DNA from 3 places in the Streptomyces sp. NBC_00075 genome. Region 1 is predicted to be linked to each of the others. Evidence: riboswitches for the same ligand, from Rfam matches in the RefSeq annotation. Region 1 holds a riboswitch; each other region holds the start of a gene.
The links. Region 1 has a riboswitch for cobalamin ahead of OG787_RS38550 (cobalamin biosynthesis protein). Riboswitches for the same ligand answer to the same signal wherever they lie in the genome.
Positions count from the first base shown of each region.

Region 2: linked by a shared signal. The riboswitch ahead of OG787_RS02760 (ABC transporter substrate-binding protein) and the one ahead of OG787_RS38550 (cobalamin biosynthesis protein) in region 1 are both predicted to bind cobalamin.
Region 3: linked by a shared signal. The riboswitch ahead of metE (5-methyltetrahydropteroyltriglutamate--homocysteine S-methyltransferase) and the one ahead of OG787_RS38550 (cobalamin biosynthesis protein) in region 1 are both predicted to bind cobalamin.

Region 1 is NZ_CP108243.1:8,787,181-8,794,917, forward strand. Features, by position in the region: gene cobN (cobaltochelatase subunit CobN) at 1-3,227, opposite strand, end outside; gene OG787_RS38545 (cobyric acid synthase) at 3,224-4,765, opposite strand; gene OG787_RS38550 (cobalamin biosynthesis protein) at 4,762-5,709, opposite strand; cobalamin riboswitch at 5,809-5,951, opposite strand; gene OG787_RS38555 (hypothetical protein) at 6,042-6,263, opposite strand; gene OG787_RS38560 (anion permease) at 6,307-7,551, opposite strand; gene OG787_RS38565 (lysozyme) at 7,735-7,737, opposite strand, start outside.
Region 2 is NZ_CP108243.1:604,958-612,694, reverse strand. Features, by position in the region: gene scpA (methylmalonyl-CoA mutase) at 1-835, opposite strand, end outside; gene OG787_RS02765 (methylmalonyl-CoA mutase family protein) at 835-2,643, opposite strand; cobalamin riboswitch at 2,732-2,914, shown strand; gene OG787_RS02760 (ABC transporter substrate-binding protein) at 2,953-3,984, shown strand; gene OG787_RS02755 (FecCD family ABC transporter permease) at 3,981-5,021, shown strand; gene OG787_RS02750 (ABC transporter ATP-binding protein) at 5,018-5,794, shown strand; gene OG787_RS02745 (SMI1/KNR4 family protein) at 5,881-6,435, shown strand; gene OG787_RS02740 (SpoIIE family protein phosphatase) at 6,605-7,737, shown strand, end outside.
Region 3 is NZ_CP108243.1:11,244,638-11,252,374, forward strand. Features, by position in the region: gene OG787_RS49485 (putative Ig domain-containing protein) at 1-1,491, opposite strand, end outside; gene OG787_RS49490 (PadR family transcriptional regulator) at 1,696-2,043, shown strand; gene OG787_RS49495 (HD domain-containing protein) at 2,040-2,876, shown strand; gene OG787_RS49500 (hypothetical protein) at 2,873-3,148, shown strand; gene metE (5-methyltetrahydropteroyltriglutamate--homocysteine S-methyltransferase) at 3,396-5,714, opposite strand; cobalamin riboswitch at 5,867-6,090, opposite strand; gene OG787_RS49510 (hypothetical protein) at 6,244-6,507, shown strand; gene OG787_RS49515 (heavy metal translocating P-type ATPase) at 6,507-7,737, shown strand, end outside.

The sequences.
Region 1 (7,737 bases):
GCCCCCGTCAGATGCCGCACCATCGCGACCATGCCGCCGTGGTACTGGAAGTAGTCGTCCGCGTCGACAAGATCATGCTCACGCGTGTCGACGTTCTTCGCCGCCACAGCGATCCGCTTGAACGCCGTCTCCATGTCCCCCCGGGCCGCACGCCCATCCAGCCCGCGCCCATAGGCATAACCGCCCCAGACGGCGTACACCTCAGCCAAATCAGCATCGCTGCGCCAGTTCCGCGCATCGATCAACGGCAGCAGCCCAGCCCCGTAGGCCCCCGGCTTCGACCCGAAGATCCGAGCCGTGGCCCGCCGCCGGTCACCGTGCTCCGCAGCATCCGCATCCACATGCGCCCGCACATAGTTGGACTCGGCAGGCTCCTCCAGCTCGGCCACCGCCCGTACCGCGTCGTCGATGAGCCCCACCACATGCGGGAACGCGTCCCGGAAGAACCCGGAGATGCGCACCGTGACGTCGATCCGAGGCCGCCCCAGCTCCGCCACCGGCACCACCTCGAACCCGGTCACCCGCCTCGACGCGTCGTCCCACACCGGACGGCAGCCGAGCAGCGCCAGGATCTCGGCGATGTCGTCGCCCTGGGTCCGCATGGCCGACGTACCCCAGACCGTCAGGCCGACGGACTTCGGGTACTCGCCGTTGTCGGTCAGATACCGCTGCACGAGAGAGTCGGCGAGCGCCTGGCCGACCTCCCAACTCAGCCTGGACGGAATGGCCTTGGGGTCGACGGAGTAGAAGTTGCGGCCGGTCGGCAGGACGTTGACGAGGCCGCGCGTGGGCGAGCCCGACGGCCCCGCCGGGACATAACCCCCGTCAAGTGCCTTGAGAATGTGGGTGATCTCGTCCGTCGTACGGGCCAGCCGAGGCACCACCTCACGGCACGCGAACTCCAACACCGCGACGGCGTCCGGGAGTTCGAGGCCCAGTACGTCCCGCACCAGACCGGGAACCGTCGCGACCTCCCACGCCCGCTCCTCCATGCCCTCCGCGAGCCGTCGGCACAGCTGCTCCAGCAGATCGATCGCGTCGGCGGCCGAACGCGAGGGCCCGTCCACCAGATCCGTCAGCTCGACCGGCAGCTTCACCGGAGCCCCCGGCTCGGCCAGCAACTCCTTCTCCACCAGGCCGAATTGAGCGGCGAGCGCGGCCCGCAGCCCCGGCAGCGCGTTCGCCGTGCCACCCCACACCTGCGAGGCACGCAGCACGGCCAGTACGAGGTTCACCCGCGCCTCGTCGACCGGCCCACCACCCAGGATGTGCAGGCCGTCGCGGATCTGCACGTCCTTGATCTCGCACAGATAGCCGTCGATGTGCATGACGAACTCGTCGAACGCCTCGTCGTCCGGCTGGTCGTCGACGTGCAGGTCGTGGTGCAGCTCGGCGGCCTTGACCAGCGTCCAGATCTGCGCGCGCACCGCCGGCGCCTTCGTCGGGTCCAGGTCGGAGACGAGCGCGTACTCGTCGAGAAGCTGCTCCAGCTTCGCCAGGTCGCCGTACGTGTCCGCGCGGGCCATCGGCGGTACGAGGTGGTCGACGACGGTGGCGTGCCCGCGCCGCTTGGCCTGGGTGCCCTCGCCGGGGTCGTTGACGATGAACGGGTAGACGAGGGGGAGTTCACCGAGCACGGCGTCCGGTCCGCACCCGCGACTCAGACCGAGTCCCTTGCCGGGCAGCCATTCCATCGTGCCGTGCTTGCCCATGTGGACGATCGCGTCCGCACCAAACGAATTCTCGAGCCACCTGTAGGTCGCCATGTAGTGGTGGGAGGGCGGCATGTCCGGGTCGTGGTAGATCGCGATCGGGTTCTCGCCGAAGCCGCGCGGCGGCTGGATCAGCACGACGACGTTCCCGAACTGGAGGGAGGCCAGGACGATGTCGTCCCCGTCGACGTACAGGGAGCCGGGCGGCTCGCCCCACGCCTCCAGCATCCCGTCCCGCAACTCGCCGTCCAGCTTGTCGAACCACGCCCGATAGTCGGCGAGCGGCACCCGCGCGGGCGCGGCGGCCAACTGCTCCTCCGTGAGCCATTCGACGTCGTGGCCACCGGCGTTGATGAGCCGGTGGATCAACTCGTCGCCGTTGTCGGGGTGTCCCTCGACGACGTACCCGGCGTCCCGCAGCGCGTCCAGCACCCGTACCGCCGAGGCGGGCGTGTCCAGGCCCACCGCGTTGCCGACGCGCGAGTGCTTGGTCGGGTAGGCGGTGAAGACGAGCGCGAGCTTTTTGTCCGCGTTCGGCTTGTGCCTCAACTGGGCGTGCCGTACGGCGATTCCGGCGACGCGGGCGGCCCGCTCGGGGTCGGCGACGTACACCGGGACGCCGTCGGGGCCGTCCTCCTTGAAGGAGAACGGCACGGTGATCAGCCGGCCGTCGAACTCGGGGATCGCGACCTGCATCGCCGCGTCCATGGGGGAGAGGGCGGCGTCGGACCCGTCCCACGTGGCCCTGGACGACGTAAGGCAAAGTCCTTGCAGTACAGGCACGTCGAGGTCGGCGAGCGCCCCGATGTCCCAGGCCTCCTCGTCACCGCCGGCCGAGGCCTCGGAGGCGTGCGTGCCGCCGGCGGCGAGGACGGTGGCGATCAGGGCGTCGGCCCCGGCGAGCAGCTCGTACAGTCCCGCGTCGGCCCCGCGCAGTGAACCGCAGTACACGGGAAGGGCGTTGACGCCCCGCGCCTCGATCGCCTCGCACAGGGTGTCGACGAACCCGGTGTTGCCGCTCAGCTCGTGGGCCCGGTAGAAGAGCACGCCGACGGTAGGACGGCCGCTCTCGCGCGCGTACGAGCCGTGCACCCCGTACTCGGGCATCTTCTGCGGCTCGACGAACCCCTCGCCGGTCAGCAGCACGGTGTCGGACAGGAACCGCGCCATTTCCACCAGGTTGTCGGGCCCGCCCTCGACGAGATACCGCAGCGCCTCCGCCACGACACCCGCGGGCACCGACGACTCGGCCATCAACTCGGCGTCGGGCACGGCCTCGCCGCCGAGCAGCACGGTGGGCACACCGGACGTCTTCAGATAGGCGAGCCCGTCCTCCCAGGCCCGCTTCCCGCCCAACAGCCGTACGACGGCGATGTCCGCGCCCTCGACGAGCGCGGGCAGCTCCTCGGCGACGTCCACGCGGGTCGGATTGCCGATCCGGTACGAGGCACCGGTGGCGGCCCGGGCCGCCAGCAGGTCCGTGTCGGCGGTCGACAACAACAACACTGTGCTCATGCGGGCGCTCCCGGTGGAATGAAAGGCAGTCCTAGTGGCGCGCCCGACTCGATGAGCCGCAAGAGCGCGTCCGTGTCCGCGTGCTGTTCGATGAGATCGCCGAGCAGGTCGAGCTGTTCCTCGCGCAGCCCGGCGAAGGAGGTGTCGGGGGCCGGTACGAAGCGCCGGCCCGCGGCGGCGGCGACCTCGCGGAGGAAGGCCCGCCGGAACCCGTCGGATTCGAGCGACCCGTGCCAGTGCGTACCCCAGACGGCCCCGACCCGGCACCCGTCCAAGAAGGCTTCCCCGCCTGTGACTTCGGCGACCCCGTGATGGATCTCGTACCCCTCGACGTCCTCGCCGAGGGCGGTGCCGACGGGCCGGGTGAGGGTCTTCTCGCGCGCGAACCGCACCCGTACGGGCAGGACCCCGAGCCCTTCGACAAGGCCCTGGCGACTCTCGACGTCGTCCTCGATCCGCTCACCGAGGATCTGGAAGCCACCGCAGATGCCGAGCACGGGCCGTCCCTCGGCAGCGCGGCGCACGAGAGCGTCCGCGAGCCCGCGCTGACGCAGCCACTCCAGCGCCCGCACGGTCCCCCGAGTCCCCGGTACGACGACGAGATCGGCGTCGGCGAGTTCCTCCGGCCGGTCCACGAACCGCACGACGACGCCCGGTTCGGCGGCGAGCGCGTCGACGTCGGTGAAGTTGGACATCAACGGGATCGCACAGACGGCGACCCGCAGGATGTCCTCCCCGACGGGCGGGGAGACGTTGGACTCCCGAACGGTGCCGCGCAGGGCTGTGTTTGATTTGAAAGCGGGCCGAAGCCCGTCCTCTTCATCGATCCCGAGCCCGTGCCGGAAGGGCAGGACGCCGTACGTCGGCCGCCCGGTGAGCCCGAGCAGCATGTCGAGCCCTGGTTCGAGCAGGGAGACATCCCCGCGGAACTTGTTGACGAGGAACCCGGCGACGAGCGCCTGATCCTCGGGGGACAGCAGGGCGACCGTCCCGAAGAAGGAGGCGAAGACACCGCCACGGTCGATGTCGCCGACGACAAGCACAGGGAGCCGGGCATTGCGCGCGATCCCCATGTTGACGATGTCGGTCCGCCGCAGATTGATCTCGGCCGGACTCCCGGCCCCCTCACAGATCACCGCGTCATACGTGCCCCGCAGTTCGGCGAGGCACTCCAGCACGGTCCCGAGAAGCTGCTGCTGCCGCCCTCCGTGATACCCGCGCGCACTCATCTCACCCACGGGCTTCCCCATGAGCACGACCTGACTGCTCTGATCGCTCCCGGGCTTCAGCAGGACGGGATTCATGAGGGCGGTGGGCTCGACGCGGCAAGCCTGCGCCTGCATGGCCTGAGCCCGCCCGATCTCGGCACCTTCACGCGTGACAAAGGAGTTGAGGGACATGTTCTGAGCCTTGAAGGGCGCGACTTTCACCCCCTGCCGCACGAGCCACCGACAGATCCCGGCGGTGACGACACTCTTCCCGGCATCGGAGGTGGTCCCGGCGACAAGCAGCCCGCCACCGACAGTTCCGCCACTCATGACGTACGCCCCTTCGCTACGAGCCGTGCGGCGGCGACACTGACCCCGAGGGCCAGCCAGGTGACCCGCCGGGACAGCCGTACGGCCCGTTCGACGTCCTGGACACCGACGGCACGCCCGTACTCTCCGTTGAGCACGGGCCGGTGCTCGACCCGCCCCCCGTACGACAACGTCCCCCCGAGCCGCACACCGAGGGCCCCCGCGAAGGAGGCCTCGACAGGCCCGGCGTTGGGACTGGGATGGCGGCGGGCATCGGCACGCCAGGCCCGGACGGCCCCGCGCGGATCACCACCGGCGACAGCGGCGAGTACGGCGGTCAGCCGCGCCCCCGGCCACCCGGCGAGGTCGTCGAGCCGGGCGGATGCCCACCCGTACCGCCGATACCGAACGGACTTGTGCCCCACCATGGCGTCAAGGGTGTTGACGGCCCGGAACCCGACCAGCCCCGGCACGCCACCCAGGGCGCCCCAGACCAGCGCGCCCACAACGGCGTCGGAGGTGTTCTCGGCAACGGACTCGACGACGGCCCGGGCGATCCCGTCGGAGTCGAGGGCCTGCGGATCACGCCCGCAGAGATGGGGGAGCCGCTCCCGGGCCCCGTCGACATCCCCGGCCTCCAGCGACCGCCCGATGGCCCGGGCCTCCCGCCCGAGGGAGGTCCCCCCGACGACGGCCCAGGTGGCGGCGCCGGTGAGCACGACGGAAGCGGCACGGGACGGACGTACGACGGAACGGGCCACCGCGGCGAGCGAGACGGCACCGCCCACACACACGGCGGTGTGCAGCGCGCCCCACCCCCGGTGGTCCCGCCACAACACCCGCTCGACGGCACCGGCGGCCCGCCCGAACGCGGCGACCGGATGCCCTCGGCGCGGATCGCCGAGAACCAGATCACCGAGGAGTCCGAGGGCGGCGCCGTACGCGAAGACGCGATCGGCACGCATCGGCTCAGCCGGCCGTGGGGTCGGGAAACGACCTCGTGCTGTACCTCGAACGGCAGGCGAGCATGGCGATATGTCCTCACTCAGGGTGTCCACGCCCTGGTTCGACGAGACCGACGGCGAGAGTTCCTGGCTCCCGGGGTTACCTACCCCGGTGACAGTGGCGGGACCGCGCCGGATTCACACCGGCTTCCTCTTCTGCCGCCGTACATGGCTCCGGCAGTCCACCACGGGCCCGGAACACCCGTCAACTTGCCGTTGACCTGGAAAGGAGGACTGTGCTGAGCCCCACACCGCCGACGCGACGGCGGTGCGGGAACACGCTTTTTCGGCCCTCAGGCCACGATCAGATAGATCCCGTATGCCACAACTGCCGCGCAGGCGGCAAAACATGCGTAAGCCCCTGTGACGGCGAGCCCGGCCGACTCCCCCTGTGTCGCCGCCCGTTCGCGCATCGAGAGCCCGACGATGCCCAGGGTGAACACACCCACCATGGCCACGGTGATGACGAGGCTGACGCCGAAGACGGAACCGAGGGCGGCCCAGTCGATCTTCATGTTGCTTCCTTCTGCTTCCTTCTTGCTCGGACCGGGGCTGGGCTCAGAGGGCCGTTGCCGACGGCTTCGCCGTGGCCTCGGCCGGGCTGGGGATGGTGGCCGTGAGGTCGTCGGTCACGGTGCCCGCCGGGGGAGGGGTCACGGCGGCGATGGCCGTGGTCACGACGCCCGCGGGCTCCTCGCTCTCGGCATCGTTGACGTTCGTGTGGTCGATCACCTCGCGGCGCGACACGACCCAGATCGCCGCGCTCGAAGCGACCAGGAAGACGGCCACCAGTGCCGTACCCCAGTCCCCGAAGCCGGTCACCCACTCCGCCACCGCACCGACCAGCGCCGCCGCGGGCAGGGTCAGGCCCCAGGCCACGAACATGCGGGTCGCCGTCGACCAGCGGACCACGCCGCCCTTGCGGCCGAGGCCCGCGCCCATCACCGAGCCCGACACCGAGTGGGTGGTGGAGAGGGAGAAGCCGAGGTGGGAGGAGGCCAGGATGACCGTCGCCGCGCTGGTCTGGGCGGCGAAGCCCTGCTGGGGCTGGAGGTCGGTCAGGCCCTTGCCCATCGTGCGGATGATGCGCCAGCCGCCGAGGTACGTGCCGAGCGCGATGGCCAGGCCCGCGGAGAGGATGACCCACACCGGCGGGTCCGAGTCGGGGGCGACGGCGCCACCGGCGACCAGGGCGAGGGTGATGATGCCCATCGTCTTCTGCGCGTCGTTCGTGCCGTGGGCCAGCGACACCAGGCCCGCGGAGGCGATCTGGCCGGCCCGGAAGCCCTTCTCCGCCGCCTTGCCCTCGGCGTGGCCGACGCTGAGCCGGTACGACAGCCGGGTCGCCAGCATGGCCGCGATGCCCGCCACGATGGGGGCGGCGATCGCCGGGATCAGCACCTTCGTCACCAGGACGTCGCCGTGGACCGCGCCCGCGCCCGCCGAGGCGATGGTCGCGCCGATCAGGCCGCCCATCAGGGCGTGCGAGGAGCTGGAGGGCAGGCCCACCAGCCAGGTCAGCAGGTTCCAGAGGATCGCGCCGACCAGCGCGGCGAAGATCACCTCGGGACGGATGCCGCTCTCGTCGACGAGGCCCTTGGAAATCGTGTTGGCGACCTCCACGGAGAGGAAGGCGCCCACGAGGTTGAGGACGGCGGACATGGCCACCGCGACCTTGGGCTTCAGTGCGCCGGTCGAGATGGTGGTGGCCATCGCGTTGGCGGTGTCGTGGAAACCGTTCGTGAAATCGAACGCGAGCGCGGTGACGACCACGATCGCGAGGATCAGCGAGAAGCTTTCCATTTACCCATTACCCAGATTTCTTCGGGACGTCAGTGGCTGGTGGACCGTAAGCAATCTGGATGAACGGAAGATGAACTGGCGGCAGATGGAGGGTGACCTTGCGCGAGGCGCCGTCCCTCCGGCTGGGCCGGACGGACGGCGCCTCGTACTCGGATGCCTGTCGGGAGCTTGTCGGGCCCCGCCTCA
Region 2 (7,737 bases), 8.2 Mb from region 1:
CGTCCACGTCCATCCCCGCGTCCCGCCCCGCCCGGATGTACTCCACCCCGTCCGCGAGCGTGTACGCCAGCTCCAGGTCGGCCGTCGCACCCGCCTCCTGGATGTGGTAGCCGGAGATCGAGATGGAGTTGTAGCGGGGCATCCGCTGCGAGGTGTACGCGAAGATGTCGGAGATGATCCGCATCGACGGCTTCGGCGGATAGATGTAGGTGTTGCGGACCATGAACTCCTTGAGGATGTCGTTCTGGATGGTCCCGGCCAACTTCTCGGGCGGTACGCCCTGTTCCTCCGCCGCCACGATGTAGAGGGCCAGTACGGGGAGCACGGCGCCGTTCATCGTCATCGACACGGTCATCTTGTCCAGCGGGATGCCGTCGAAGAGCTGCCGCATGTCGTAGATCGAGTCGATGGCCACGCCCGCCATGCCGACGTCACCGGTCACGCGCGGGTGGTCGCTGTCGTAACCCCGGTGCGTGGGCAGGTCGAAGGCGACCGACAGCCCCTTCTGGCCGGCCGCGAGGTTGCGGCGGTAGAACGCGTTGGACTCCTCGGCCGTGGAGAAACCGGCGTACTGGCGGATCGTCCAGGGCTGGTTGACGTACATCGTCGGGTACGGGCCGCGCAGATAGGGGGCGGCACCCGGGTACGTCGAGAGGAAGTCCAGGCCCTCCAGGTCGGTGCCGGTGTAGAGCGGCTTGACCGCGATGCCCTCCGGGGTCTCCCAGAAGGTCTCGTCCGAGCCGGTGGCCGCCTTCACGGCCGTACGCCAGTCTGTGGCGCCGGTACCGGCGGTCGGGGTCCCCAGTTCGATTCCGGAGAAGTCGGGGATTCCCATCAGGACGCTCCCATGCGGTCGAGGGTGGCGGAGAGCACGGCTACGGCGTCGCAGCCCGCGAAGACGTACGAGTCGACGTCCGAGTACTGCCCGGGACGGCCGGCGAGGAACACGTGCGAGGCACCGCCGGCCTTCAGTTCCGCGGCCACGGTCGCCGCCTGCTCCTCGTACAGGGTGTCGCTGGAGCAGAGGCAGGCCTCGGTGGCGCCGCTCTCCTCGAAAGTGCCCGCCGTGACGGGCTCGATGCCGCCGGCCTGGAAGAGGTTCGAGACGAAGGTCGTCCGCGCGGTGTGGGCGGCGGCGGGGCCGATGGTCGCGAGGTAGACGCGCGGCCGGGTTCCGGTGGCGGCGAGGTGGGCGTCCGAGCGGGCACGCAGCGCCTCGTACGCCTCGTCGCGACGGACCCGGGGGAGTCCGCCGGACGGTCGCTCGGGCGCGGGCTCGCGATCCGGGAGGCGCTCGGCGAGGTTCGGGAACTCGCTGACTCCGGTGATCGGTTCGCGCCGTTTGGCCAGCTTGGCGGAGCGGGTCGCCCAGGTGGTGGCCAGCGCCTCGCCGAGGCGCCCGGAGCGCAGGGCGGCGGCCTGGCCGCCCAGCCCCTCGATCCACTGGAAGAACTCCCAGCCCGCGTGGGCGAGTTCGTCGGTGAGCCGCTCCACGTACCAGGAGCCGCCCGCCGGGTCGATCACCCGGGCCAGATGCGACTCCTCGACCAGGATCGTCGAGGTGTTGCGGGCGATCCGGCGCGCGAACGCGTCCGGCAGGCCCAGCGCGTGGTCGAAGGGGAGCACGGTGACCGAGTCGGCGCCGCCGACCCCGGCGGCCAGCGTGGCGACCGTCGTACGCAGCATGTTCACCCACGGGTCGCGGCGCGACATCATCACCGGCGAGGTCACGGCGTGCTGCACCTGGGCCCCGGCCGCCGGCGCCCCGGACACCTCGGCCACCCGCGCCCACAGCCGCCGGGCCGCGCGCAGCTTGGCGATCGTCAGGAACTGGTCGGCGGTGGCCGCGTACCGGAACTCCAGCTGTGCACAGGCCTGTTCGACGGTCAGACCGGCCTCGGTCAGCTCCCGCAGGTAGGCCACCCCGGTCGCCAGGGACGCGCCCAGCTCCTGCGCGGCCGAGCCGCCGGCCTCGTGGTACGGCAGCGCGTCCACGGTCAGCGCGCGCAGTCCCGGGTACTGCTCGGCGCACAGCCGCGCCAGCTCGACGACCGGCGCGAACGCCAACTCCTCGCCCGTACGGGCCTCGTGGCCCAGCGGGTCGCCGCCGAGACTGCCGCGCGCCGCCTCCTTGGCGACGCCCCGCTCCTCGTACAGCCGCAGCAACTCCCGTGCGGCGGGCTCCACTTCCTGTCCGGCGTCGAGGACGACGGGGGCCAGGTCGAGGTAGACGCCGTCGAGCGCACGGGCGAGCGACGACACCGGGATCGCGTCCGGGCCGACGGTCAGCCAGAGCGAGGTGACGCCGTTCTCCAGGTCCGCGAGGACCGCGTCGCCGACGAGGGTCGCGTGCCGCTGCCTTACGTCCCAGCCGCCGACGGTGTTCCCCTCGGGCCGCCCGCCGCGTACGAAGGGGGCGAAGCCGGGGAAGCCGGGCTCGGGGGACTCGTCGCGCGCCGTGTAGAGGGGGTGGGTGGTGAGCCCGTCCTCCAGCGTGGTGGACAGCGCGTCTTCGGCTGCCGCGCCCGAGACCTCCTTGCCCGACTTGCGCAGGACGCCCTCCACCAGGCGCTGCCACTGCTCATGGGTCGTGGAAGGGAACTCGGCGGCCAGCGAGAGCCCGTCGTTGGGCAGGACTGTCATGCCCGGATGCTAGGGCAGAGAGGTCCGGCCGCAGCAGAGCGCCAGGCTGTGACCTTGACCTCGGCCGAAATGTGACCTCGGCCTCACGTGGTAATTTCCTGAGGCCAGTCAAGGGAATCCGGTGTGAATCCGGAGCTGACGCGCAGCGGTGAGGGTGACGGGCGGGGCAACACGAGCCACTGGACGACGGTCGAATCCGACCAGGATCCGGGAAGGCGCTCCGTCCGGGTGACCCCGAGTCCGAAGACCTGCTGGCCCGACCGTCCGAACGGGTCCCGCGCCTGGACCCTCGACGCCAGAGGATGTTCTGTGCCCGTCACCCGCACAATTCACCGTTCCGCGCTGCTCCTGACCGGAACGGTTCTCCTGACGGCCTGCGGCGGCTCGTCCACCGAGACCCCCGCATCGCCCGCCGACCCGACCGCTCTCACCCTCGACAACTGTGGGCAGCGCGTCGAGATCACCTCCGCGCCGAAGCGGGCCGTCTCCCTCAACCAGGGCACCACCGAGATCATGCTCTCCCTGGGCCTCGCCGACCGGATGGCAGGCACCGCCACCTGGACCGACCCGGTGCTGAAGGGCCTGGAGAAGGCCAACGCCACCGTGCCCCGGCTCGCCGACAACGCCCCGTCCTTCGAGAAGGTCCTGGACACCGAACCCGACTTCGTCGCCGCCTCCTTCGCCTCCACCCTGGCCAAGGGCGGAGTCGCCCCGCGCGAGAAGTTCACCGAACTCGGCGTGCCCGCCTATCTCTCGCCCGCCGACTGTGAAGGCAAGGACAACAGCGGCGGCGGCGACGGAACCCGCACGAAGCCGCTGACCATGGAATCGGTCTACGGCGAGATACGCGACCTCGCGAAGATCTTCGGCGTCGAAGCGCGCGGCGACGAACTCGTCGAGTCCCTGAAGGCGCGCGTCACGAAGGCCACCGCCGGGATCGACGCCTCCGACAGCTCCGTCCTGTACTGGTTCGCCAACCAGGAGTCCCCGTACATGGCGGGCTGCTGCGGAGCCCCCGGCATCATCACCGACGCGCTGGGCGCGAAGAACGTCTTCGACGACACCACCGAGGAGTGGCCGCAGATCAACTGGGAGACCGTCGCGGACCGCGACCCCGACGTCCTGGTGATCGGCGACCTCACCCGCAAGTCACAGACCGCCGAGACCGCCGCGAAGAAGATCGCCTTCCTGGAGTCCAACGCGGCGACCAAGAACATGACGGCGGTCAGGAACAAGCGGTACGTGCTGCTCAGCGGGCAGGCCATGAACCCGACGATCCGCACCGTCGAGGGCGTGGAGAAGGTCGCCGCCGCGCTGCGCGAGTACCGGCTCGCCGGATGACCGGGACCGTGCCGGTCACCGTGCTGTGGACGGTGACCGGTCTCGCGGTGCTCGCCGCGTCCGTCGCCGTGGCCATCACCATCGGCCCGGCGGACATCGGCGTCGGCGACGTCTGGTCGGCGGTGGCGGCCCATCTCGGCGGCGAGGAATCGCAGTTGAGCCCGATCCGGGACGGCATCGTCTGGAACCTGCGGCTGCCGCGCACCCTGCTGGCCGCCGTCTGCGGGGCCGGACTCGCGGTGTGCGGGGCGGTCATGCAGTCCCTGCTGCGCAACCCCCTCGCCGACCCCTTCGTCCTCGGCGTCTCCTCCGGGGCCTCCACCGGCGCCGTCGTGGTCGTCGTCCTCGGCGTGGGCGGCGGTGCGCTGTCGGTGTCGGGCGGGGCGTTCGTCGGGGCCGTCGCCTCCTTCGCCCTGGTGCTGCTGCTCAGCCACACCCTCGGTGCCACGACGGACCGGGTCGTGCTCGCCGGGGTGGCGATCATGCAGCTCTTCTCCGCGCTGACGTCCTTCGTCGTCCTGACGGCCGCCGACGCCGAGACCACGAGGGGCGTGCTGTTCTGGCTGCTCGGTTCGCTCAGCGGGGCGGGCTGGAACGAGGTGTGGCTGTGTCTGGCGGTCCTGGTGGCGGCGCTGGCCGTCTGCCTCGGGTACGCGAGGACGCTGGACGCCTTCGCCTTCGGGCAGGACGCGGCGGCGACGCTCGGCGTCTCGGTGGCCCGGACCCGGCTGGTGCTGCTGTGCGTCACCGCCCTGCTCACGGCCGCCCTGCTCACGGCCGCCCTGGTCAGCTCGGCGGGTGCGATCGGCTTCGTCGGGCTCGTCCTGCCGCACGCCGCCCGCGCCCTGACCGGCGCCGGGCATGTACGGCTGCTGCCGGTCACCGCGGTCGCCGGGGCGGTGTTCCTCGTCTGGGTGGACACCCTGGCCCGGACCGCCCTCGACCCGCAGGAGGTGCCGGTGGGCGTGGTCACCTCCCTGATCGGCGTACCGGCCTTCGTCCTCGTCCTGTACCGCACCCGGAGGGCGCCGCTATGACCCTCAGCGCCGACCGTGTCTCCCGCACCGCCGCCGGACAGCTCATCCTCGACGGCGTGAGCCTCACGCCGGCCCCCGGCTCGGTCACCGGCCTGCTCGGCCCCAACGGCTCAGGAAAATCAACCCTGTTGAGGCTGCTGGCAGGTGTCCTCGTCCCTTCCTCCGGCGTAGTCACCCTCGACGGCCATCCGCTGCGCGAGCTGGGCCGCCGTACCGTCGCCCGCCGCCTCGCGGTCGTGGAACAACAGGCGGACACCCAGACCGAGTTGACCGTCCTCGACGTCGTACGCCTCGGCCGCGTCCCGCACCGGCGCGCCTGGACCCCCGCCACCCCGGCCGACGACAGGGCCGTACACACCGCGCTGGAACGCACCGGCCTCACCGACCGGACGGCCCGCCTCTGGCACACCCTCTCCGGCGGCGAACGCCAACGCGTCCAGATAGCCCGCGCCCTCGCCCAGGAACCCCGCGAACTCCTCCTCGACGAACCCACCAACCACCTCGACATCCAGCACCAGTTGGACCTCCTGACCCTGGTCGCCGAACTGCCGGTCACGACCGTCGTCGCGCTGCACGACCTGAACCTGGCGGCGATGTACTGCGATGCGCTCGTCGTGCTCAAGGAGGGCAGGGTGGTGGCGACGGGCAGCCCGGGTGACGTCCTGACCGAGGAACTGATCGCCGACGTGTACGGCGTGAAGGCCGCCGTCAGCCGCGACGAGCCCGGGGACCGGCCGCATGTACGGTTCCTCGGGACGCTCCGGCCGGCGTGAGGAAGGCACGGGAACGCATGGCCCCAGGCGTTGTCAGTGGTGCTCCCTAGACTTTCGAACGACCTGATCGAAGGGCGGGGACCACCATGGAAGACCTCACGGGGATCGAGGCGTTGCGGCAGCTCCTGCCGCCGCCTCCAGACGCGGGCGAGGACATCGACTGGCAGGCGGCCGAGGCGAAGTGGGGCACCGGGTTCCCCCGGGACTACAGGGACTTCATGTCCGTGTACGGCGTCGGCGGGATCGAATCGGAGGAGGAGATCGGCGAGGTCGGAATCCTCGGGCCGTTTCCCACGGGCGCCTACCCGTTCTCCCCCGACGACTTCGAGGACGAGACGGGGAACGCCCAGCTGGCCTGGGAGGAGGAGGGCGCCGACCAGGACGACCTGGACCTCGACCCGGAACACATCCTCGCCTGGGGCTACACGTCCCACGCCGACATACTGTGCTGGCTGACCAGCGATCCCGACCCCGACAAATGGCCTGTCCTGCTCTTCGCCCGCCACGGCTCGAAGACGTGCGAGGTCGTCCCCCTGGGCATGGTCGAGTTCCTGCGCAGGCTCCTCGTCGGTGAGCTCGCCTCGTTCAGCATGGAGTTCACACCGGAACCGCGATTCGAGCACTGGCGCAAGGGGAGGTGACCCGCAGGAGGGGCCTCGGGCGGGCGTTGTCGCAAGGTTTTCGCAATAACGTATTCGGCGACCAAGTGCCCCTGCCTCCCCTTGTCGCGGGCGCCGGGCGTGGTGTCGGGCGGCGCACCATAATGAAGGGGAGCGCGGCGCGGGAGACAGCGCCGCAGGTGAGGTGCGCATGGCAGCCCTGAGCGAGCACGACGGCGTGGACATCCCGGCCGACGAGGCTGCCGTCGTCCTGCTCGACAGCGCGGGGATCGTCCAGGGGTGGTCACGGGCGGCGGCGGAACTGCTGGGGCGGCCGGCCGAGCAGGTCTGCGGGCGGCCACTGGCGCGGCTGCTCGCCGAGCCCGCACACGCACGGGGCGACTCCCCGGCCGTACCGGCGGGGCGGGTCGCGTTCCGGCACGTCTCGGGCCGGACGGTCGACACCACCGTCGACGAGGTGCCCCTGGGCGGGTCCTCCCAGCGCGTCCTGCTGCTGGCGCCGAGTCGCGAGGACGGCGAACAGGAGCAGGGATCGTCGCTGCTGACCGCCCTGCTGGCGCAGTCCCTCCTGGGGGTCGTCCTCTGTGACACCGAGCTGAGAGTCGTCCGCACGAACGTCATCGCCGAGGCGCACGGCTGGCCGCTGCTGCGCCCCGGGCACCGTCTCGGGGACGTCATCTCCGCGGCGGACGCCAAGGACGTCGGGGACCAGCTGCGGCAGGTGCTCGACACGGGAGTGCCGTTGCTCGCACGGGAACAGCGGATGCGCGCGCCGGACGGGTCAGGGCGGGAGCGGTACGTGTCCGTGTCCGCGTTCCGGCTCGCGGACGGTCACGACCGGCCGACCGGGATCGCCGCGTTCTTCACCGACAGCACGCAGCAGCGGCGGGCGCGACGGCGCACCGAGGTCGGCCATGACGCGTCGGCGCGTATCGGCGCCTCCCTGGACGTGACCCGTACCGCCCAGGACATCGCCGACGTGCTGGTACCGGCCCTGGGGGACATGGCATCGGTCGAGATCGCCGAGTCCGTGATCGAGGGCGAGGAGCCGGCGAAGGTGATCCGGCCCGGCGACTGGCTGCGGCTGCGCCGGGTGGCCGTCGCCTCGGCCACCGGGCCCTGGCCCGCCGAACTCGTTCCCGTCGGCGGGGTGGTCCCGCGCTTCCCCGACGTCCCGCAGGTGCGGCGGGCCGCCATCCAGGGGGACACCGTCTACAACACGACCCGGCAGGAGATGCTCGACCTCCTCGGCGACCCGGAACTGATCCGGGCGGTGATGCCCGAGCGGGGCCACTCCGCCGTGGTGTCGCCGCTGTACGCACG
Region 3 (7,737 bases), 2.5 Mb from region 1:
CCGCACCTTCGAACGGCCGTCCAGCAGGATGCTCTTGGTCGCGAACGGCACGTTCGGGCCGCTGGGCTCGGGCGGGGTCTGGCCCGCGACGGCCCTGGGCAGGGACAGCCAGTACTCGGGATTGGGCTGGATGCCGCCCCAGAAGTTCGCGAGCGAGCTGCCGTAGTAGTAGGTCGGGCCCTCGGCGTCGCGGTGCGTCTCCAGCAGGCCCGGCGCCTCCTTCCGGAGGTCGGCCGGCTGCTCGTAGGTGTAGACGTGGTACAGCTCGTCGAGCGGGTTGAACAGCCGTCCGCGATACGCCTCGGAGACCTTGCCGGGGCCGCCGGTGGTGTCGATCCAGGGGATCGCGTGGCCCAGCATGTAGCGGTAGAAGGGGTCGTTGCCGGTCAGTAGGCGGTTGTCGAGGAAGCGGTAGGGACTGACGGCGTCACGGGCCGTGGAGACGGTGCCCTTGACCGGGTCCACCCGGGTGCCCTGGACGGTGAGGATGCGGGCCAGGCCGGTGGCGGCGTAGACGTCGTCCTCGGCGTGCGCCTGGTCGCGGCCCATCTCCTGGAGCTGGATGAAGGAACGGCCGAAGGTGTTGAGCGGGTCCTTCCTGTCGATCCTCGGGTAGAGCGAGGCGATCGCGCCGTTCTGCTCGGGCCGCGTGGTCGTGGAGTTGACGGTGTACCACTCGACGCCCTCGCGATAGCGGTCGAGGTTGTCGGTGAAGATGTAGCCGGCCAGGGCGCCGACCAGCGGGTAGAGATGCTGGTTGTAGTAGTAGGTGTTCTTGTGCAGGAACGTCTCCGTCATCGGGACGACGAGATTGGCCGTCAGATTCGCGGTGTCGGAGTCGTGCCAGACGATGTCGTAATCGGCGTACGGGGTGGACGCGGCGTCGAGGTCGGTCGCACGGAAGATCTCGGCCCCGGCCAGCAGCCGATAGAGCGGCACGCCGGAATGGATCTGGGCGTCGGCGTAGTAGGCGTACTTGTCCGGGGCCATGTGGCTCCAGATCCGGATGATCCGCATGCCGTTGGCGCGGTGGACCGGGTCGCCGGTGACGAAGAACAGGATCGCCTGGGTGAGCACGCCCCAGGAGTCCTCGATGAGCTTCGACTCCGTGCCCTGGGAGGCGAAGGTGTCGGTGCCCGGGAGGTCCGGGACGCTGCCCAGGTTCTTGGATTTGAGCGTCGTGGAGGCGTACGACGTCTGCCGCATCGCCGCGTAGTAGCTCGCCCAGGGTTCGCGGCCGGCGAGCACCTGGGCGCGGGCGAGACGGAGATTGCCGGCCGAGACACCGATGCCGGGGTGGACGAAACCGTTGGGGCTGCGCCAGGTGCGCAGGACGGGCAGACCGTCGTCGGCCGGCGCTTCGTCGGCCATGGCGCGTCCCGGCGCCACGGCGGGCAGGCCGAGCGCGGCGGCGCCGACGGTCATGGCGCCGAGGACGGTACGGCGGGAGGGGCGTTGGGCGTACGACGGCTGGTGACGTCTGTCGGACATGCTGCGGCTCCGGGTGCGGTCGTCGTCAGATCCAGGTCGATTGCGGGGTGGTGTAGTAATCGTTTGCTGCCAAGCTAGGTGAGACCAGTGACACCTATCAAGAGGCGTGCGACCGCTTATGACGTAAACGATTACCGTCGCGTGGGATCGGACTCCTGCCCGCACCTCTAGTCAGCCTGTATATGGGCTATGTAGAGTACGGGCATGGGTACGCCGCGTATGACCCTGCAGACCCAACTGGTCCTGCGGGCTTTGCTGGAGGATCCCGCCGAGCAGCGGTACGGCCTGGAGCTGTGCGGGGTGGCGGGACTGCCGTCGGGCACGATCTATCCGATCCTTGCCCGGCTGGAACAGGTCGGCTGGGTGGACAGCGTCTGGGAGGACCCGGCTGTCCATGAGACGGCCGGGCGCCCACGCCGCCGCTTCTACCGGATCACCCAGGACGGCGCCGAGCAGGCCCGCGACGCCCTGGCCCGCGTCTACCGGTCCCGGAAGAAACCTCTGCCCGGCTGGGCGGCCGTCCGCCCGGCGACCGAGGGAGGCCCGTCATGAAGGCCCGCCGCCGGTCAGGGGCGCGCCGTGTCGTACGGGCAGGCAAGGCACAGTCCCTCGACGGCCTGCTCGCCGCTGTCCGCGCACACCACCCCGAGTCCGACACCGCCCCGGTGGAACGCGCCTATGCCGAGGCCGCCTTCTGGCACGAGGGCCAGCGGCGCCGCAGCGGGGACGCCTACGTCACCCACTGTCTCGCCGTCGCCGCCATCGTCGCCGATCTCCGGCTGCCCCCGCACGTGGTGTGCGCGGCGCTGCTTCACGACGTGCTGGACGACACGGCCTGTCCTCCGCAACGGATCGCCGACCGATTCGGCCCAGAAGTCGCCGACTTGATCGCGGCGATCGGAGCCGCCGAGGTCTCCTGGTACTGGCAGGACGGCAGGGCGACGATGCCCGCGTCCGATGTCGCCGACCCGTCACCGGAGATGGCCGTGCTGGCCGTCCGACTCGCCGACCGGCTCCACAACATGCGCACCATCACGTTCCTGGCCAGGGCCAGGCAGCTTCTCAAGGCCCGTGAAACCCTTGAGGTGTTCGTGCCCGTGGCCTCTGCGGCGGGCCTGGATACGGTCGGCCGTGAACTGCGGGACCTCGCCTCGGCGGTCCTGCAACCGGCGCCGTCTTCGTACGCCGTCACGGGACGGCTCCTGACAGCATGCACTCTGCTGCTGCCCGCAGGGCAACGCGCACGCTGGCAGGAGGAATGGGGCGCCGACCTGGCCACCCACACCACCCGCCGCGCGCGCACCCGCTTCACACTCCGCGTCCTGCTCGGCACCCCCCGACTGTCGATGACGCTGCGCCGCCCTTTACGTCAGGAACCGCGATGACGAGCGGGGCGGCGCGACTGGGTGCCGTCCTCGGGACAGTGGCCGCGTTCGTGATGGCCATGGTGCAGGGAGGGCTGACCGCATGGGCGGCCGGAGCACTCGCCGTAGGCGGACTGGCGTTGGTGGCGGCAGTGCTCTTCGTCCCCAGCGAGACACCGGCTCGTCGTCTGTGCCGGCTGCTCCAGGCCTGGCAGAACCCCACGTCCGGTGCCGCCGGACCCGAGCCGAGCCGGCGCCCGGCACGACCTTCCGCTCCGCAGGACGGGCTGTGACGGCCGGGACGCTGCAACGGGCCGCCGACACCCGCTCGGTCGGAAGCGGATCACGACGATCGTGGGCGACAGCTCCTCCAGGCGCCGGATCGCCGTCCAGAGCCCGGCCTCGGCCGCCGCACTGCGCGGCGGCATGAACTCGATGGGCCCGTCTTCCGCGATGCCGGTGCCGGGGGAGGACCACGGGGGAGGAGCAACAGAGATGCTCCCCCGTCCGCAGCCCTTCCCCGGCCTATGGGGCCTGCCGTCAGGGCGCGGCGAGTTCCTCACGGACCGTGCGGGCTGCCGCGACCAGGTGCTCAAGCGATGCGCGGGTCTCGGGCCAGCCGCGGGTCTTCAGGCCGCAGTCGGGGTTCACCCAGAGGCGCTCGGCGGGGATCGCCTTGAGGCCGGTGCGGAGCAGGTCGGCGGCCTCCTCGGTGCTCGGGACGCGCGGGGAGTGGATGTCGTAGACGCCGGGACCGGCCTCGCGCGGGTAGCCGTGGGCGGCGAGTTCGCGGGCGACCTGCATGTGGGAGCGGGCGGCTTCGAGGCTGATGACGTCGGCGTCCAGGTCGTCGATGGCCTGGACGATGTCGCCGAACTCGGCGTAGCACATGTGCGTGTGGATCTGGGTGTCCGGACGGACACCGCCGGTGCTCAGCCGGAACGCCTCCGTGGCCCAGGCCAGGTAGGCGGGACGGTCGGCGGCCCGCAGTGGCAGCGTCTCGCGCAGTGCGGGTTCGTCCACCTGGATGACCGAAGTCCCGGCCGCCTCAAGGCCGTTGACCTCGTCGCGCAGGGCGAGGGCGACCTGGCGGGCGGTGTCGCCGAGAGGCTGGTCGTCGCGGACGAAGGACCAGGCCAGCATGGTGACCGGCCCGGTGAGCATGCCCTTGACCGGGCGTGAGGTGAGGGACTGGGCGTACGTCGTCCAGCGCACCGTCATGGGTTCGGGGCGGGAGATGTCGCCGGCCAGGATCGGCGGGCGGACATAGCGGGTGCCGTACGACTGCACCCAGCCGTGCTGCGTCGCGAGGTACCCCGTCAGCTGCTCGGCGAAGTACTGGACCATGTCGTTGCGCTCGGGCTCGCCGTGGACGAGGACGTCGATGCCGGTCTTCTCCTGGAAGACGATCACCTCGCCGATCTCCGTCCTGATGCGATCCTCGTACGCCGCCTGGTCGATCCGGCCCGTCCTCAAGTCGGCGCGGGCGGTGCGGAGTTCGGCGGTCTGCGGGAAGGAGCCGATGGTGGTGGTCGGCAGCAACGGCAGGCGCAGGTGGGCGCGTTGGGCCCTGGCACGCTCGCCGTAGGGCTGTGAGCGGCGGGCGTCGGCGTCCGTGACGGCGGCCGTGCGGGCTCGTACGGCGGGGTCGCGGGTGATGGGTGATGCGGCTCGGGTGGCCAAGTCGGCGCGGTTGGCGGTCAGTTGGGCGGTGATGGCGCCGGTGCCCTGGGCGAGCCCCGTGGCGAGGGTGACGATCTCGGTCGTCTTCTCGCGGGCGAAGGCGAGCCAGCGCAGGATCTGCGGCTCGATGTCGCGTTCGGCGGCAGTGTCGAGGGGGACGTGGAGCAGGGAGCAGGACGCCGACACATCGACCCGGTCGGCCAGGCCGAGGAGGGTGCCCAGCGTCGACAGCGACTTCTCCAGATCGTTGACCCAGATGTTGCGGCCGTTGACGACGCCTGCGACCAGGCGCTTGCCGGGCAGGCCGCCCACCGCCGCGAGCGCGTCCAGGTTGGCGGCGGCCGACTCGGTGAAGTCCAGCGCCAGCCCCTCGACCGGCGCCTTCGCCAGCACCGGCAGCGCGTCGCCGAGCCGGTCGAAGTAGGACGCGACCAGCAGCTTCGGCCGGTCGGTGAGCCCGCCGAGGGCACGGTAGGCGCGGGCGGCGGCGTTCAGCTCGGCCGGAGTGCGGTCCTGGACCAGGGCCGGCTCATCGAGCTGCACCCACTCGGCGCCCGCCGCCCGCAGATCGGCGAGAACCTCGGCGTACACCGGCAGCAGCCGGTCCAGCAGGGTGAGCGGGTCGAAGCCGGCGGGCACGCCCGGGGCGGGCTTGGCGAGCAGCAGATAGGTGACCGGGCCGACCAGCACCGGGCGGGTGCTCAACCCGAGGGCGAGAGCCTCCTTGAGTTCACTGACCTGCTTGGCCGAGTCGGTCGTGAAGACGGTGTCCGGTCCCAACTCCGGGACGAGATAGTGGTAGTTGGTGTCGAACCACTTGGTCATCTCCAGCGGCGCCACGTCCTGCGTACCCCGCGCCATCGCGAAGTAGCCGTCCAGCGCGTCGGCCTCGACGGCCGCGCGGTGGCGTTCCGGGATCGCGCCGACCATCACGGTCGTGTCGAGGACGTGGTCGTAGTACGAGAAGTCGCCGGTCGGGACCTCGTCGATGCCGGCGTCGGCGAGCCGGCGCCAGTTGGCGGCACGCAGTTCGGCCGCGGTGGTGCGGAGGGCGTCGGCGCCGGAACGGCCCTTCCAGTAGCCCTCGATGGCCTTCTTCAGTTCCCGGTTCGGGCCCTGACGGGGGTAGCCGTACACGGTGGACCGTGCTGCCGCGGCTGCGGACTTCGCTGTCACGGAAATCTCCTTCGCGAGATATCTCCCCGGGATCCCGGGACGGGACGAGGAGCGCGAAGGGAACGACACACCGGGCGGACGCGCGACGGCCGTCCGACCGGATATGTACGCCGACCCGCCCACGAGGTCACCGGGATGTCCGCGCACGAGTGCTTCGTACGCGGGCAACGGGCAGGTCTTCGGACTCGCGAGCACGCCCTCCGACCGGAGGACACCTACTGGCCGTCGCTTCCCAGACCCTGTTCACCGGATCCAGTGCGTATGACGGCGGTCGTTCTCGCTCACCGCTGCGGGGCAGTCCCGGATTCCCACCGGGTTCCCTCTTGCGACGCATCCCGCCTGGCGGACGGGGCGAACCAGCTGCACGGACCAGCCTAAGGGGCAGCACCAGGGCGCGGTGGATCACGCCCGGCATATGTGACGTGCGCCATACGGCTGCCCCGGAACCCGGCCCACATCCGGTCCGACTACTCAACCGGTACGGCGCGATCCGAGCGACGCCGTACGACGTGACTTGGAGACGCGGTTGATGGACGAGTCCCGGCAATCCTCCTTACCCGGCGCGGGTGCGGTCCTGCGGAGAGCGGCGCCCCCGCCCGCACTCTGCGGCTTCCTCCTGCTGCTGGCCCTGGTCTTCACGGTGTCCTACGCCGCCGGGACCGCCTCCGGCCCCGTCGCGCCCGGGATGCACAGCACGGGTACCGGCACGGGCACTGGCACGGGCGGCGGGACCGGCGAGACGGACGACATGGGCGACATGGGCGACATGGACATGAGCGGAGGAGGCAACTGATGGGCGCCGAACCCACGACCGTCCTGGTGACCACCGATCTGACCGTCGGCGGCATGACCTGCGCGGCCTGCGTCACCCGCGTCGAGAAGAAGCTCGGCAAGCTGGACGGCGTCACGGCCACCGTCAATCTGGCCACCGGGCGGGCCCGGGTGAGCCACCCGGCGGACGTCGGCCCCGACGAACTGGTCGCGACCGTGGAGAAGGCCGGCTACACGGCCGCCCTCCCCGAACCGCCCAGGAAACGGGAGGCCACGGACGACGGCGGGCCCGAGGAGACGACGCACGAACGGGACCGGCTCGTCGTGACGGCCCTGCTCGCGGTGCCCGTGCTGGTCCTGTCGATGGTGCCCGCGCTCCAGTTCGGCAACTGGCAGTGGCTGTGCTTCGTACTGGCCGCGCCCGTCGCCGTGTGGGGCGCCTGGCCTTTCCACGAGCGGGCGGTACGGGGGCTGCGGCACTCCGCCGCGACCATGGACACCCTGGTCTCGCTGGGCGTCGTGGCGTCCTTCGCCTGGTCGGCGTACGCACTCTTCCTCGGCGGTGCCGGCACCCCCGGCATGCGGATGCCGTTCACGCTCCTGCCGTCCGCGTCCGACGGCGTCGCCCACATCTACCTCGAAGCGGCAGTCGGCGTACCGCTGTTCGTGCTCGCGGGCCGCTTCCTGGAGGCGCGGGCCCGGCACGGGACCGGGGCGGCGCTGCGGTCGCTGGCCCGGCTCGCCGCCAAGGAGGTGTCCGTCCGGGAGGGCGACGGCTCCGAACGGCTCGTCCCCATCGAGGAGTTGATGGTCGGGCAGGTTTTCGTCGTGCGGCCGGGGGAGCGGGTCGCCACCGACGGCGAGGTGGCGGAGGGCAGTTCGGCCGTGGACCTGTCCCTGGTCACCGGGGAGAGCGAACCGGTCGAGGTCGGGCCCGGCTCGGCCGTGGTCGGCGGTGCCGTCAACGCGGGCGGGCTGCTGCTCGTACGCGCGACGGCCGTCGGCGCCGACACCCAACTCGCGCGCATCACACGGCTGGTGACAGAGGCTCAGGCCGGCAAGGCCCGTGCCCAGCGGCTGGCCGACACGGTGGCCGGTGTCTTCGTGCCCGTCGTGCTGGCGCTGGCCGCGACCGTGCTCGGGTTCTGGCTGGGCGCCGGGGCCGATCCGCAGGCGGCGATCACCGCGTGCGTGGCCGTCCTGGTCGTGGCCTGCCCGTGCGCGCTGGGCCTCGCGACCCCGACCGCGCTGA